DNA from 2 places in the Ideonella sp. sgz306126 genome. Region 2 is predicted to be linked to the other one. Evidence: predicted binding sites of a transcription regulator. Region 2 holds the regulator's gene; the other holds the start of a gene.

Region 1 (5,834 bases), on a different contig from region 2:
CCGATCTGGCCTGGCGCTTCGCGCAACAAGCCTCGTCTTGAACACCCCCAGCCCACCAGGAGACACCATGGACTTCGGCTACTCACCCCGCACGCAGGAACTCCAGGCCGCCGTCAAGGCGTTCATGGCCGAGCACGTCTATCCGGCGGAAGCGCGCTTCCTCGCCGAACTGGAGGCCAACACCCAGGCCGGCAGGCGCTGGACGCCGCTGCCGGTGATCGAGGAGCTCAAGCCCAAGGCCCGGGCTGCCGGCCTGTGGAACCTGTTCCTGCCCGAGAGCGAGCTCGGTGCCGGGCTGCTGAACCAGGAATACGCGCCGCTGGCCGAGATCATGGGCCGGGTGCCCTGGGCCAGCGAAGTCTTCAATTGCTCGGCACCCGACACCGGCAACATGGAAGTGCTGGTGCGCTACGGCAGCGCCGAGCACAAGAAGCAATGGCTGGAGCCGCTGCTGGCCGGCCAGATCCGATCGGGCTTCGCCATGACCGAACCGGCGGTGGCCTCGGCCGACGCCACCAACATCGAAGCCCGCATCGAGCGCCAGGGCGACGACTACGTGATCAACGGCCGCAAGTGGTGGACCAGCGGCGCCGGCGATCCGCGCTGCAAGGTGCTGATCTTCATGGGCAAGACCGATCCGGACGCGCCGCGCCACTCGCAGCAGTCGATGATCCTCGTGCCGATCGACGCGCCCGGAGTGACCGTGATCCGGCCGCTGTCGGTGATGGGCTACGACGACGCGCCGCACGGCCACATGGAGATCGATTTCGTCAACGTCCGGGTGCCGGCGAGCAACATCCTGCTGGGTGAAGGGCGCGGCTTCGAGATCGCCCAGGGTCGGCTGGGCCCGGGCCGCATCCACCACTGCATGCGCCTGATCGGCCTGGCCGAACGCTCGCTCGAACTGATGTGCCAGCGCGCCACCCGGCGCGTGGCCTTCGGCCGCCCGATCGCCCAGCAAGGTGTGACCCAGGAGCGGATCGCGGAAGCCCGCTGCATGATCGACCAGGCCCGGCTGCTGACGCTGAAGGCCGCGTGGATGATGGACGTGGCGGGCAACAAGGCCGCCAAGGCCGAGATCGCGATGATCAAGGTGGTGGCACCCCAGATGGCGTGCCAGGTCATCGACTGGGCGATCCAGGTTCACGGCGGTGCCGGCATGAGCCAGGACTTCCCGCTCGCGTACTTCTACACCCTGGCCCGCACGCTGCGCTTCGCCGACGGCCCCGACGAGGTCCACCGCAACGCGATCGCCAAGCTCGAACTCGGCAAGCACGCCGCCTGACGCGACAAGTTCAGGGCCCGGGCACCTGCGCCGAGAGGCGCGCCTGGGCCAACGCCGTGTCGAACAGGCGAACGGCGGCGGCCAGCACCGGCACCTCGGGCCTGGCCACCGCCAGACGCAGTACCAGCTGGCCGTGCCGCACCACCAGCGAGAAACAGCTCAACGCATCGGCCAGTTCGGCCGACCGCATCGCCTGCAGGGCCGCCCCGGTCGGTCCGGCGAGCCACTGCTGCAGCCACTGCGGTACGTTGCCGGTGGCGGCCAGGTGCTCCCTCAGGGCGCCCATCTCCTGACCGTTCAGGCGGGCGGCCATCGCCAGCCACCGCACTTCTTCCGGTGTGGCGTCGTCGAGGCGGGTCTCGACGCCGCGGGTGAATTCGCCGAACAGCTCGCGCTCCAGCGCGTCCATCAGCGGCCGCGGCATGACCACCGCATAGCTCATCGGGTCGATGCCGGTCTCGGCGCGCAGACGCAGTTCGTGCGATCCGATGTAGCGCCGCTGGGCAGGGCCCCACTCCAGCCGCCAGCCGCCTGGAGGCCCCTCGATCACGAAGCCGTCGTGCTCGCGCGTGGGCTTGAACACCCAGCCGCCCTCACGGGCCCAGGCCTCCACCGCCGGCCCGCTGTACGGTGCTCCATGGCGGCCCAGCCAGCGCTGCAACAACTCGAACATGGTTGGTTTAGAGTCGGGCCTCGCCTCAAGCCCTTGGAGACAAGATCATGCTGGAAGTGTATTCGTGGGCCACGCCGAACGGCCACAAGGTTCACATCATGCTGGAGGAATGCGGCCTGCCCTACCGCGTGCATGCCATCGACATCGGCGCTGGCGACCAGTTCAAGCCCGAGTTCCTGAAGATCAGCCCGAACAACAAGATCCCGGCGCTGATCGATCCGGACGGGCCGGACGGCCAACCGATCTCGCTGTTCGAGTCGGGTGCCATCCTGCTCTATCTGGCCGGCAAGACCGGCCGCTTCCTGCCGCAGAGCACGCGCGCCAAGTACGAGGTGCTGGAATGGCTGATGTTCCAGATGGGCGGCGTCGGCCCGATGCTGGGCCAGGCCCATCACTTCCGCATCTACGCGCCCGAGAAGATTCCCTACGCCATCGAGCGCTACACCAACGAGGCCAGGCGCCTGTACAAGGTAATGGACACCCGGCTGGCCAAGTCCACCTATCTGGGCGGGCCCGATTACAGCATCGCGGACATCGCAGTGTTTCCGTGGCTGAGGAGTTGGAAGAACCAGGGCATCGACTGGAACGACTACCCGCACCTCAAAGGCTGGTTCGACGAGATCGCCGCGCGCCCCGCCGTGATGCGCGGCGTCGAGGTCCTGGCCGACCGGCGCAAGCCGATCACCGGCGACGCCGAGCGCGAGATCCTGTTCGGCAAGCGCCAGGCCCGCCAGCAATAGCCGCCTAGAATCCGCGCCGCGACTGCCCGTAGCTCAACTGGATAGAGCAGCTGCCTTCTAAGCAGCAGGTCGGGGGTTCGAGTCCCTCCGGGCAGGCCACGCACTCCCATCGGTCCGACAAGAGTGGGCGCGGCGGCGCCTCGCGGACTCAACTCTGCCGCCATGGTGCCGAAATCAGGTCAGGCCCGGCCGCATCGACGCGGCCGGCCGCCCCTGCCATGTCGCCCCCCGAAATGCCTGGATCTGCAACGCCCGCCGCCGCAGGCCCGACCTTGCTCCTGGTGGACGACGAGCCTTCGGTGCTGAGCGCGCTGCGGCGCCTGTTCAGGCCGACGGGCTACCGGATCCTGCAATCCACGCGCGCGTCCGACGCCCTGGGCTTGCTGCAGACCCAGGCGGTGGATCTGGTGATTTCCGACATGCGGATGCCGGAGATGGACGGCGCGCGCTTCCTGGAGGCCGTCCGGGCGCACGACCCCGGCGTGGTGCGCATTCTGCTGACCGGCTTCTCGGACATCAGCGCCACCATCGCGGCCATCAACCGCGGCGAGATCCACCGCTACATCGCCAAACCCTGGGACGACCAGGCGCTGCTGCTGACGGTGCGCGACGCGCTGGCGCAACGCGACCTGCTGCAAGAAAACACCCGGCTGCAGGCACTGACCCAGGCCCAGAACGCCGAATTGCGCGAGCTGAACCTGCACCTGGAGCGACGCGTGGCGTCGCGCACGGCCGAGCTGGAGCAGGTCAACGCGATGCTCAACAAGACCTACGAGGAGCTGCGCGGCAACTTCGAGACTGCCGTGCTGGTGTTCTCCAGCCTGATCGAAATGCGCCAGAACGGCATGGCCGGTCACTCGCGCCGCGTCGCGCTGCTGGCCCAGCGCGTCGCCGAGCGGCTCCAGCTCGACCCGCGCTCGGTGCGCGACATCTACTTCGCGGCCTTGTTGCACGACATCGGCAAGATCGGCTTCCCGGACCGCATGCTGGGACAGGCGGTGTCGACCTACGGACCCGATTCGCTGTCGCGCTACCGGCATCACCCCATCGATGGCGAGGCCGCGCTGCAACCGCTGCCGCAGATGCGCGGCATCGCGCAGATCATTCGCCAGCACCACGAGCGGCTGGATGGCCAGGGGTTCCCGAGCGGCCTGGCCGGCGACGAGATCGTGATCGGGGCGCGCATCGTCAGCGCCGCCAGCGACTACGACGACCTGCTTCACGGCACCTTCGGCCTGGAGCACCAGACGCCGGACTCGGCGCAGAAGATGCTGCGCGGCGGCGTCGGAACACACTACGACGCGCCGGTCGTCGCGGCCTTGCTGGAGGTGCTGGCGGAGATGGCGGAGGAGGCCGCAGCCGAGCTGATGCTGGGCCCCGACGAACTCCGGAACGGCATGGTCCTGGCCCAGGACCTGGCGACGCCCAAAGGCCTGGTGCTGCTGCGCTGCGGCCTGTGTTTCGACGACGTCACGATCCGCCAGGTGAAGAACTTCGCGCAGCGCGCCGGACAGGCGCTGCGCCTGCCGATCCGTCGCGACTCCCTGCCCCGCCCGGCAGCGTCGCCCGCGCCGACCCACCGGAGCGCAGCATGACCGACGCGCCGAGTCGCACGCTGCTGCTGGTGGACGACGAGGACAGCGTGCTGTCCGCGCTGCGCCGCCTGTTCCGGCGCGACGGCTACCGCATCCTGACCGCGCCCAGCGGCGCCGACGCGCTGGCGCTGCTGGCCGACCACGACGTGGACGTCATCGTCTCCGACCAGCGCATGCCGGGCATGGACGGGGTCGACTTCCTGCGTCAGGCCAAGCGGATGCGGCCAGGCAGCATCCGCATGACCTTGTCGGGCTACACCGATCTGCAATCGATCATCGACGCGGTGAACGAAGGCGCGGTGTTCAAGTTCCTGACCAAACCCTGGGACGACGACCGCCTGCGCGACCATGTCGCCAAGGCCTTCCGGCACAAGGAGATGGCGGACGAAAACCGTCGCCTGACGGCCGCGCTGGAGCGCGCCAACGCCGATCTGGCCGATGTGAACCACCGGCTCGAACACCATCTCGCACGGCAACAGCAGCAGGCCAGCCTGGTGCAGGCCAGCGCCGGCAGCCTGCGCGACATGGTGGACCTGCTGCCTGCGGCGCTGTTCGGCATCGACCCCGAGGGCACGCTGGTCTTCATGAACCACCGCGCCGGCGACCTGATGCCCGCCGCGCTCGCCAGCCTGGGCGGCGCCCCGGCCCCAGACCTCGCGGCGCTGTGGCAAAGCCTGCCGTGCCAGGGCGGCGCGGGGCCCGGCCCGGCGCACTGGGTGCCGCTGGGCCCGCACGGCGCCTGGGCCTGGCGCCAGGCGATGCCGGACGCCTCCGTCAGCCGAGGCGAACTGCTGACGCTGCTGCCGTGCAACGCGGAGACCCGTCCATGACGCTCCTCAGCGCCCCCGATCCGCTGCTCGCCCTGGCCCGCCAGGTCACCGACTTGCCGCCGCTGCCGCAGGTCCTGGTCGATCTGATGCGCCTGCTGCAGACGCCGGACTACTCCGAACGGCAATGCGTGGCGCTCATCGAGCACGACCAGGCCTTGGCGGCCCGCCTGCTGCGCCTGGCCAATTCGGCCTTCTACGGCGTGCCGGGCCGGGTCGGCAGCATCGGCGACGCCTTGCGCATCCTCGGCGTGCGGACCGTCTCGGGGGCACTGACCGCGGTGGCGCTGCGCAAGCACCTGCGGGTCGAGGCCTGCCCGGCGTTCGACATGGACGGCTACTGGCGCCACACCATGGCCACCGCCATGGCCGCCCGGGCCCTGGCGCTGCGCCTCGACCGCGATGCCGACGAGGCGTTCCTGGCCGGCTTGCTGCACGACGTCGGGCAACTGGTGCTGGCCGCGTTCAGCCCCGAGGCCGCCGAGCGAGCGATCGCGCGGGCCCGCCATGATGGCCTGGACGCCGACGAGGCCGAGCGGCGGGAGCTGGGCTTCTCACACCCGCAGCTCGGCGCGCAGGTGGCCCGGCACTGGCACTTTCCGGACGCCATCTGCCGGGCCATCGAGTGGCACCACCGGCCGCGCGAAGCGGCTGGCGGCGAGCGCATCAGCGTCTCCGGGCTGGTCTGCTGCGCCGACCGGCTGGCCCATGCCA
Region 2 (5,834 bases):
CCGCCCGGCGCCGCCGCGCGCCGCCGTCGCCGCCCGCGCCGCACCGGCCCCCGCGCCGACCCGCGAGGTGCGCCCCGAGCCGGCCGCGCTGCCGGCGCTCGGCGAGGCCGCCGGCGACCGCGCCGAGCAGCTCGACATGGTGCACGAGCTGCGCGCGATGAAAGGCCTGATCGAAGAGCGCTTCGGCGCGCTGGCCTTCATGGAAAAGCTGCAGCGCCATCCGCGCCAGGCGCAACTCGCCCAGAAGCTGCTCGACTGCAGCTTCTCGCCCGGCCTGATCCGCAAGCTGGTCGAGGCGCTGCCAGCCAACGCCAGCGACGAAACCAGCTGGGCCACCGGCGTGCTGGAGCGCAACCTGTTGACCGGCGAGCACGAACCGGCCCTGGAAGAGCAAGGCGGCGTGTTCGCGCTGATCGGCTCGACCGGCGTCGGCAAGACCACCAGCACCGCCAAGCTGGCGGCCGCCTTCGCCACCCGCTACGGCGCCGCCAACCTGGGCCTGATCACGCTGGACGCCTACCGCGTCGGCGCCCACGAACAGCTGCGCACCTACGGCCGCATCCTGGGCGTACCGGTGCACACCGCCCACGACCGCGCCTCGCTCGAAGACCTGCTGGAGCTGCTAGCGGGCAAGAAGATGGTGCTGATCGACACCGCCGGCATGGCCCAGCGCGACAGCCGCACCCGCGAGCTGCTGGACATGCTCTCGCACCCGTCGATCCAGCGCCTGCTGGTGGTCGACGCCTCGTCGCAGGGCGAGACCATCGACGACGTGATCGCCGCCTGGCGCGCCTCGCGCTGCAAGGGCGTGATCCTGTCCAAGATCGACGAGGCGGTGAAGCTGGCGCCGGCGCTCGACGCCGTGATCCGCCACAAGCTCAAGGTCTGGGGCGTGGCCAACGGCCAGCGCGTGCCGGAAGACTGGCACCGCCTGTCCTCCAACGCCTTGCTGCAACGTGCGCTCAAGGGCGGCGGCACCGCCACCTACCGCATGGAAGCCACCGACGTGCAACTGGTGTTCGCCTCCGCGCAACGCCCGGCGCTGGCCGCCCGCGCCCTGCAGGCCTGACGCCCCCGAGACGGTGAACCGCATGGCCGCTCTCAACGCCTACCCCCAGCGCAGTCCGGCTGACCAGGCCGATGGCCTGCGCCGGCTCTTCGCCGGCTCGCGCCAGCGCATCGTGCCGCTGGTGGCCAACCCGCACGTCGAGCGCACCAGCGTGCTGCTCGAACGCCTGAGCTCGGCGCTCGCCGAGCTGGGCGCGACCACGCTGGTGGTCGACGCCGCCGACACCTCACCCGAGGCCAGCGAGATGGCCGAGATCGATCTGCCGGCCTGCATCGAACCGCTGGGCAGCCAGGTGCACTACCTGGCGGCGCGCGGCCTGCCGCTGCGCCATGTCAACGCCCGCGGCTCGTCCGAGGCCTGGCTGGCCGCGGTGGAAAGCGCCGCACCACGCGCCGACGCGATCGTGCTCCACGCCAATGCCCGCGACCTGGTGCGCCTGCTGGGCCGCCGCCCGGTGCGACCGGTGCTGATGGCCTCGCTCGACGGCGCCGGCCTGACCGACGCCTACACCTCGATGAAGCTGCTGGCCCAGCGCGCCGGCCTGCTGACCTTCGACCTGCTGGCCGACGTGCAGGACGGCCCCCGCCGCGCGCTGCGCGTGGCCGAGCGGCTGGCGCAGACCGGCGACAGCTTCCTGGGCAGCGTGCTGCGCACCTTCGCCGGCGTCGATTGCGGCCGCCCGCTGGACGCCCCGCTGGAGGCCGCGCTGATCCGCCTGGCGACCGAACAACTGCTCAACGACGACGCCGGCCTGCCGGTGCTGATGCCGGCCGACGCGCCCGTCCGCACGATGCCCGCGCCGCTTCTCTACTGACCTGCCCGGAGACCGTCCATGTACACCGCCAACGGCCGTCTCGACACCCAGGCGCTGCTCAAGCAGCACAGCCCCCTGGTTCGCCGCCTGGCCCATCAGATGATCGCCAAGCTGCCGGCGAACGTGGAGATCGACGACCTGATCCAGGTCGGCATGATCGGCCTGCACGACGCGCTCGGCCGCTTCGACGCCGCGCAGGGCGTGCAGTTCGAGACCTTCGCCACCCAGCGCATCCGCGGCGCGATGCTCGACGAGTTGCGCGGCACCGACTGGATGAGCCGCGGCAACCGGCGCCAGCAGCGCGAGATCGAAGCCGCCGTGCACCGCCTGGAGCAGCGCCTGGGCCGCGCACCGCAGGAAAGCGAGATCGCCGCCGAGATGGGCCTGGGCCTGTCGGCCTACCAGGACCTGCTGACCAAGGTGCGCGGCACCCAGCTGGTGTACCTGGAAGATATGTCGGGCGACGAGGGCAGCGACGACTACCTCGACCGCCACGTCGTCAGCGACGAGGCCAACCCGCTGGCCATGCTGCAGGACCACCGCATGCGCGAGGCGCTGGTCGAGGCGATCAAGCACCTGCCCGAGCGCGAGCAGTACGTGATGAGCATGTACTACGAGCACGACATGAACCTGAAGGAAATCGCCGCGGTGCTGAAGGTGACCGAATCGCGGGTCTGCCAGCTGCACAGCCAGTCGATCGCCCGCCTGCGCGCCAAGCTGCGCGCCTGGTGAGACGGCCGCGCGCCGCCAGCGCCGACGCGCGCGGGTTTCAGGGCAACGGCCGGGCGCTCAGACGAACTCGCGTTCGCGCAGCCATTTGGTCGCGACCCACTTCTCGCCGGCCTGCACCGGCGCGCCGGCGTGCAGCGTCAGCGTCGCCGGATGCGGCCGGTCGTAGCTGAAGAACACCGCGTTGCCCTTGATCGGGGCCACCGACAGGCCGCAGTCCGGGAAGTTCGTGGCGCCGCCGCGCTCGGGCGTGTTCAGGTACATCACGACCGTGCCCACGCGCTGGCCGCCGCGGGCCAGCACGCTGGGCGTGCCGGGCTGCTCGGGATCGAAATAATCGTGGTGCGGCAGGTACTCGGCACCAGGGCGATAGCGCAGCACCTGCAGGCCCTCGCCGTTCTGCAGCGGCCAGTTCACCAGCGCCGCGATGCGGCGTTCGATGCGGTCGCACAGCTCGAACTCGGCGCGCTCGAAGAACATGCCGTCGCTGGTCCGTGCCTCGTTCACCTCGCTGCCGCCGGAGTCGGTGGCGACCGTCTCCGAGCGCGCCAGGCGCGGCGCCGCCAGCGCCCGCAGCGCGTCGCACTCCTCGTGCGACAGCAGCCCGCCGAACACCACCACACGGGGCCGCTGCAGGCTCATCAGCACCGCCACCTCGCGGTCGCCGGCGTCCAGCACCTGCCGCCCGTCCACCAGCGCCGGTTCGGGCACGGCCACGTCGATCGGCACCGGATGATCGGGGCCGCCGCGCCGATGCAGGGACTCGCCGGTCTGCGCCGCGGCGACCTGCTGGAGATGCTGCTCCAGCGTGTCTTCGAGCGCCTTCACCGCCACGTCTTCCTGCCATCCGCTGGCCTGCATCGCCTTCAGCACGTCCTCGGGCCGGCAGCCGGCGGTCGCCTGGGCGACGATCCAGGCGGTCAATTCCGCCGTCACCGCCGGGGCAGCGGCACGGCCACGCAACACGCTCTTGCTCATGGGGCGATTGTGTCAGCGGCGCGGCGCCGGAACACCCAGCGGTCGGGCCCGGAGGCGCCGGGATCGAAGGCATAGCCTTCGGCCGCGAAACCCTGCAGCGCCGACGGCTCGGCGATGCGCTGCTCGATGGCGTAACGCGCCATCAGGCCGCGGGCGCGCTTGGCGTGGAAGCTGATGACCTTCCACGCACCGCCATGCCAGTCCTCGAACTGGCAGTCGAGCACCCGCGCGCGCAGCGCCGCGCGCGGCACCGCCCGGGCGTATTCCTGCGACGCCAGGTTGACCACCACCTTCGCCGCGTGGCCGGCGAGCTGGCGGTTCAGATGGGCGGCCAGCGAGGTGCCCCAGAAACCGTACAAATCCTGCGCCCCCGGGGTGGCCAGCCGGGTGCCCATCTCCAGGCGGTAGGGCTGCAGCCGGTCGAGCGGACGCAGCACACCGTAGAGACCCGAGAGGATGGCCAGGTGCTGCTGCGCCCAGGCCAGGTCGGCCGGCGCCAGCGTGCGGGCCTGCAGGCCTTCGTAGACGTCGCCGTTGAAGGCCAGCACGGCCGGCCGGCTGTTGTGCTGCGTGAAGCGGGGCGACCACGCCGCATAGCGCCCGACGTTGAGCCGGGCCAGCGCATCGGACAGATCCATCAGCGTCGCGACCTCGGCCGGCGTGCGGGTCTTCAGCACATCGATCAGTTCGCCCGCGCGGGCGACGAAATGCGGCCGCGTGGCCAGCGCCGCGACCTCGGCGGGCACCGGGCTGTCGTAGTCCAGCGTCTTGGCCGGCGAGAGCAGGAACAGCATGGCGTCAGTCGTTCGGGTCGTCGTGGTCGTCGGCACGGTCGGACGCGGGGCGGCGCTCGCGGAGCTCGGCCTCCTTCGCGGCCAGTCCGGGCACGCTGCCCATCGCCGCGGCCCACGAACGGTGCGGGATGTGGTTGCGCAGGCGGAACAGCGCGCGATTCAGCAACGCGCCGTTGATCTCATGGCCGGCGCCCTCGGCGATGTCGATGGTCGCGTCGCCATGCAGATCGGCCAGTCGCTGCACCGCGGCGCGGGCATGCTGGACGTCGATCACCGGATCGGCGCCGCCATGGAAGAAGTGCAGCGTGGTGTGCTGCGGCGCCGCCTCGGGCAGCGCGGCATAGCGGCCGGCGAAGGCCAGCACCCGGCCGGCGATGCCGTCCTGCGCCTGGGCCAGCGCCAGCGCGCAGATCGAGCCTTGCGAAAAGCCCACGAGCGCGGTGGCCTGCGGGCCCAGGCCGCAGGCCTGCTGGGCCGCGGCGACGGCGTCGGCCAACCGGGGCAGCACGGCCGCCACGCGGGCCGCACGGTTGTCCTCGGTGACGCCCTGGACCGAGAACCACTGCCGGCCGGCCCCGCCGCCGGGCACCGCGTCGAAGGCGTCGAAGCCATCGAAGGCCAGCACCGCGGCCTGCGGAAATTCACGCCGCAGCGCCTGGGCCAGCGGCGTCATGTCGGCGGCGTTGGCGCCCACGCCGTGCAGCAGCACGAAGAGTTGTTCGGGAGCCCCCTGCTCGGGAGCCCACTGGAGGGTCTTGACGGGAAGATGCATCGGTGAATTGTCGCCGGGACTGGAGCATTCAACGACCGCGGGGGGCTTTGCCGCGCCCGGCGGACGCTGCCTGGCCACCGTCGGACCGGGGGGCGGGCCGCCCCGGTGCTCAGGCCGGCGCCAAGCCCAGGACCTTCGCCAGCAGGTCGTCGGGCGGCAGCGCCTTCGAGAACAACCAGCCCTGGTAGGCTTCGCAACCGTTGACGCGCAGGAACGCCAGCTGGTCCTCGGTCTCGACCCCCTCGGCCATCGCCCGCAGCCCCAGTTCGCGCACCATGGCCAGAATGGCGCGGACAATGACCGCGTCGTTACCGCCGTCGGGCAGGTGCTGGATGAAGCTGCGGTCGATCTTGAGCTTGCTGACCGGCAGATCCTTCAAGTAGTTGAGCGAGGAATAGCCGGTGCCGAAGTCGTCCAGCGCAATCGTCACGCCCAGCGCGGCGATGCGATCGAGCTGCAGCTTGGCCTCGGCGGCGTTCTGCATCGCCGAGGTCTCGGTGATCTCGATCTCCAGCTGGCACGGCGACACCCGGTGCTGAGCCAGGACCTCGGCGATGCGATCGGCGACATGCGTCTGGCGAAGCTGCTGGGCCGACAGATTGATCGCCACCTTGAGCGTCACCCCCCGGGCCTGCCAGGCGGCGATCTGCCGGCAGGCGGTCTGCAGCACCCAGTCGG

Evidence for each region. The regulator FliA, encoded in region 2, starts transcription of late flagellar genes. The targets are predictions, from matches to a motif close to CTAAAGTTTNNNNNNNNNNNGCCGNTA.
Region 1: nosR (response regulator c-di-GMP phosphodiesterase, NosR family) is a predicted target of FliA. The motif match lies at 2,846-2,872, and genes of this name have one in related genera.

The regions. Positions count from the first base shown of each region.
Region 1 covers NZ_JBVYWP010000009.1:11,026-16,859, forward strand. Annotated here, with positions in the region: gene AC0N04_RS17825 (phosphotransferase family protein) at 1-41, shown strand, start outside; gene AC0N04_RS17830 (acyl-CoA dehydrogenase family protein) at 68-1,285, shown strand; gene AC0N04_RS17835 (hypothetical protein) at 1,296-1,958, opposite strand; gene AC0N04_RS17840 (glutathione S-transferase N-terminal domain-containing protein) at 2,006-2,698, shown strand; tRNA gene AC0N04_RS17845 (tRNA-Arg) at 2,721-2,797, shown strand; gene nosR (response regulator c-di-GMP phosphodiesterase, NosR family) at 2,917-4,293, shown strand; gene AC0N04_RS17855 (response regulator) at 4,290-5,123, shown strand; gene AC0N04_RS17860 (HDOD domain-containing protein) at 5,120-5,834, shown strand, end outside.
Region 2 covers NZ_JBVYWP010000003.1:603,946-609,779, reverse strand. Annotated here, with positions in the region: gene flhF (flagellar biosynthesis protein FlhF) at 1-1,069, shown strand, start outside; gene AC0N04_RS11200 (MinD/ParA family ATP-binding protein) at 1,092-1,883, shown strand; gene AC0N04_RS11195 (RNA polymerase sigma factor FliA) at 1,902-2,615, shown strand; gene AC0N04_RS11190 (2OG-Fe(II) oxygenase) at 2,673-3,590, opposite strand; gene yaaA (peroxide stress protein YaaA) at 3,587-4,384, opposite strand; gene ypfH (esterase) at 4,389-5,156, opposite strand; gene AC0N04_RS11175 (putative bifunctional diguanylate cyclase/phosphodiesterase) at 5,266-5,834, opposite strand, start outside.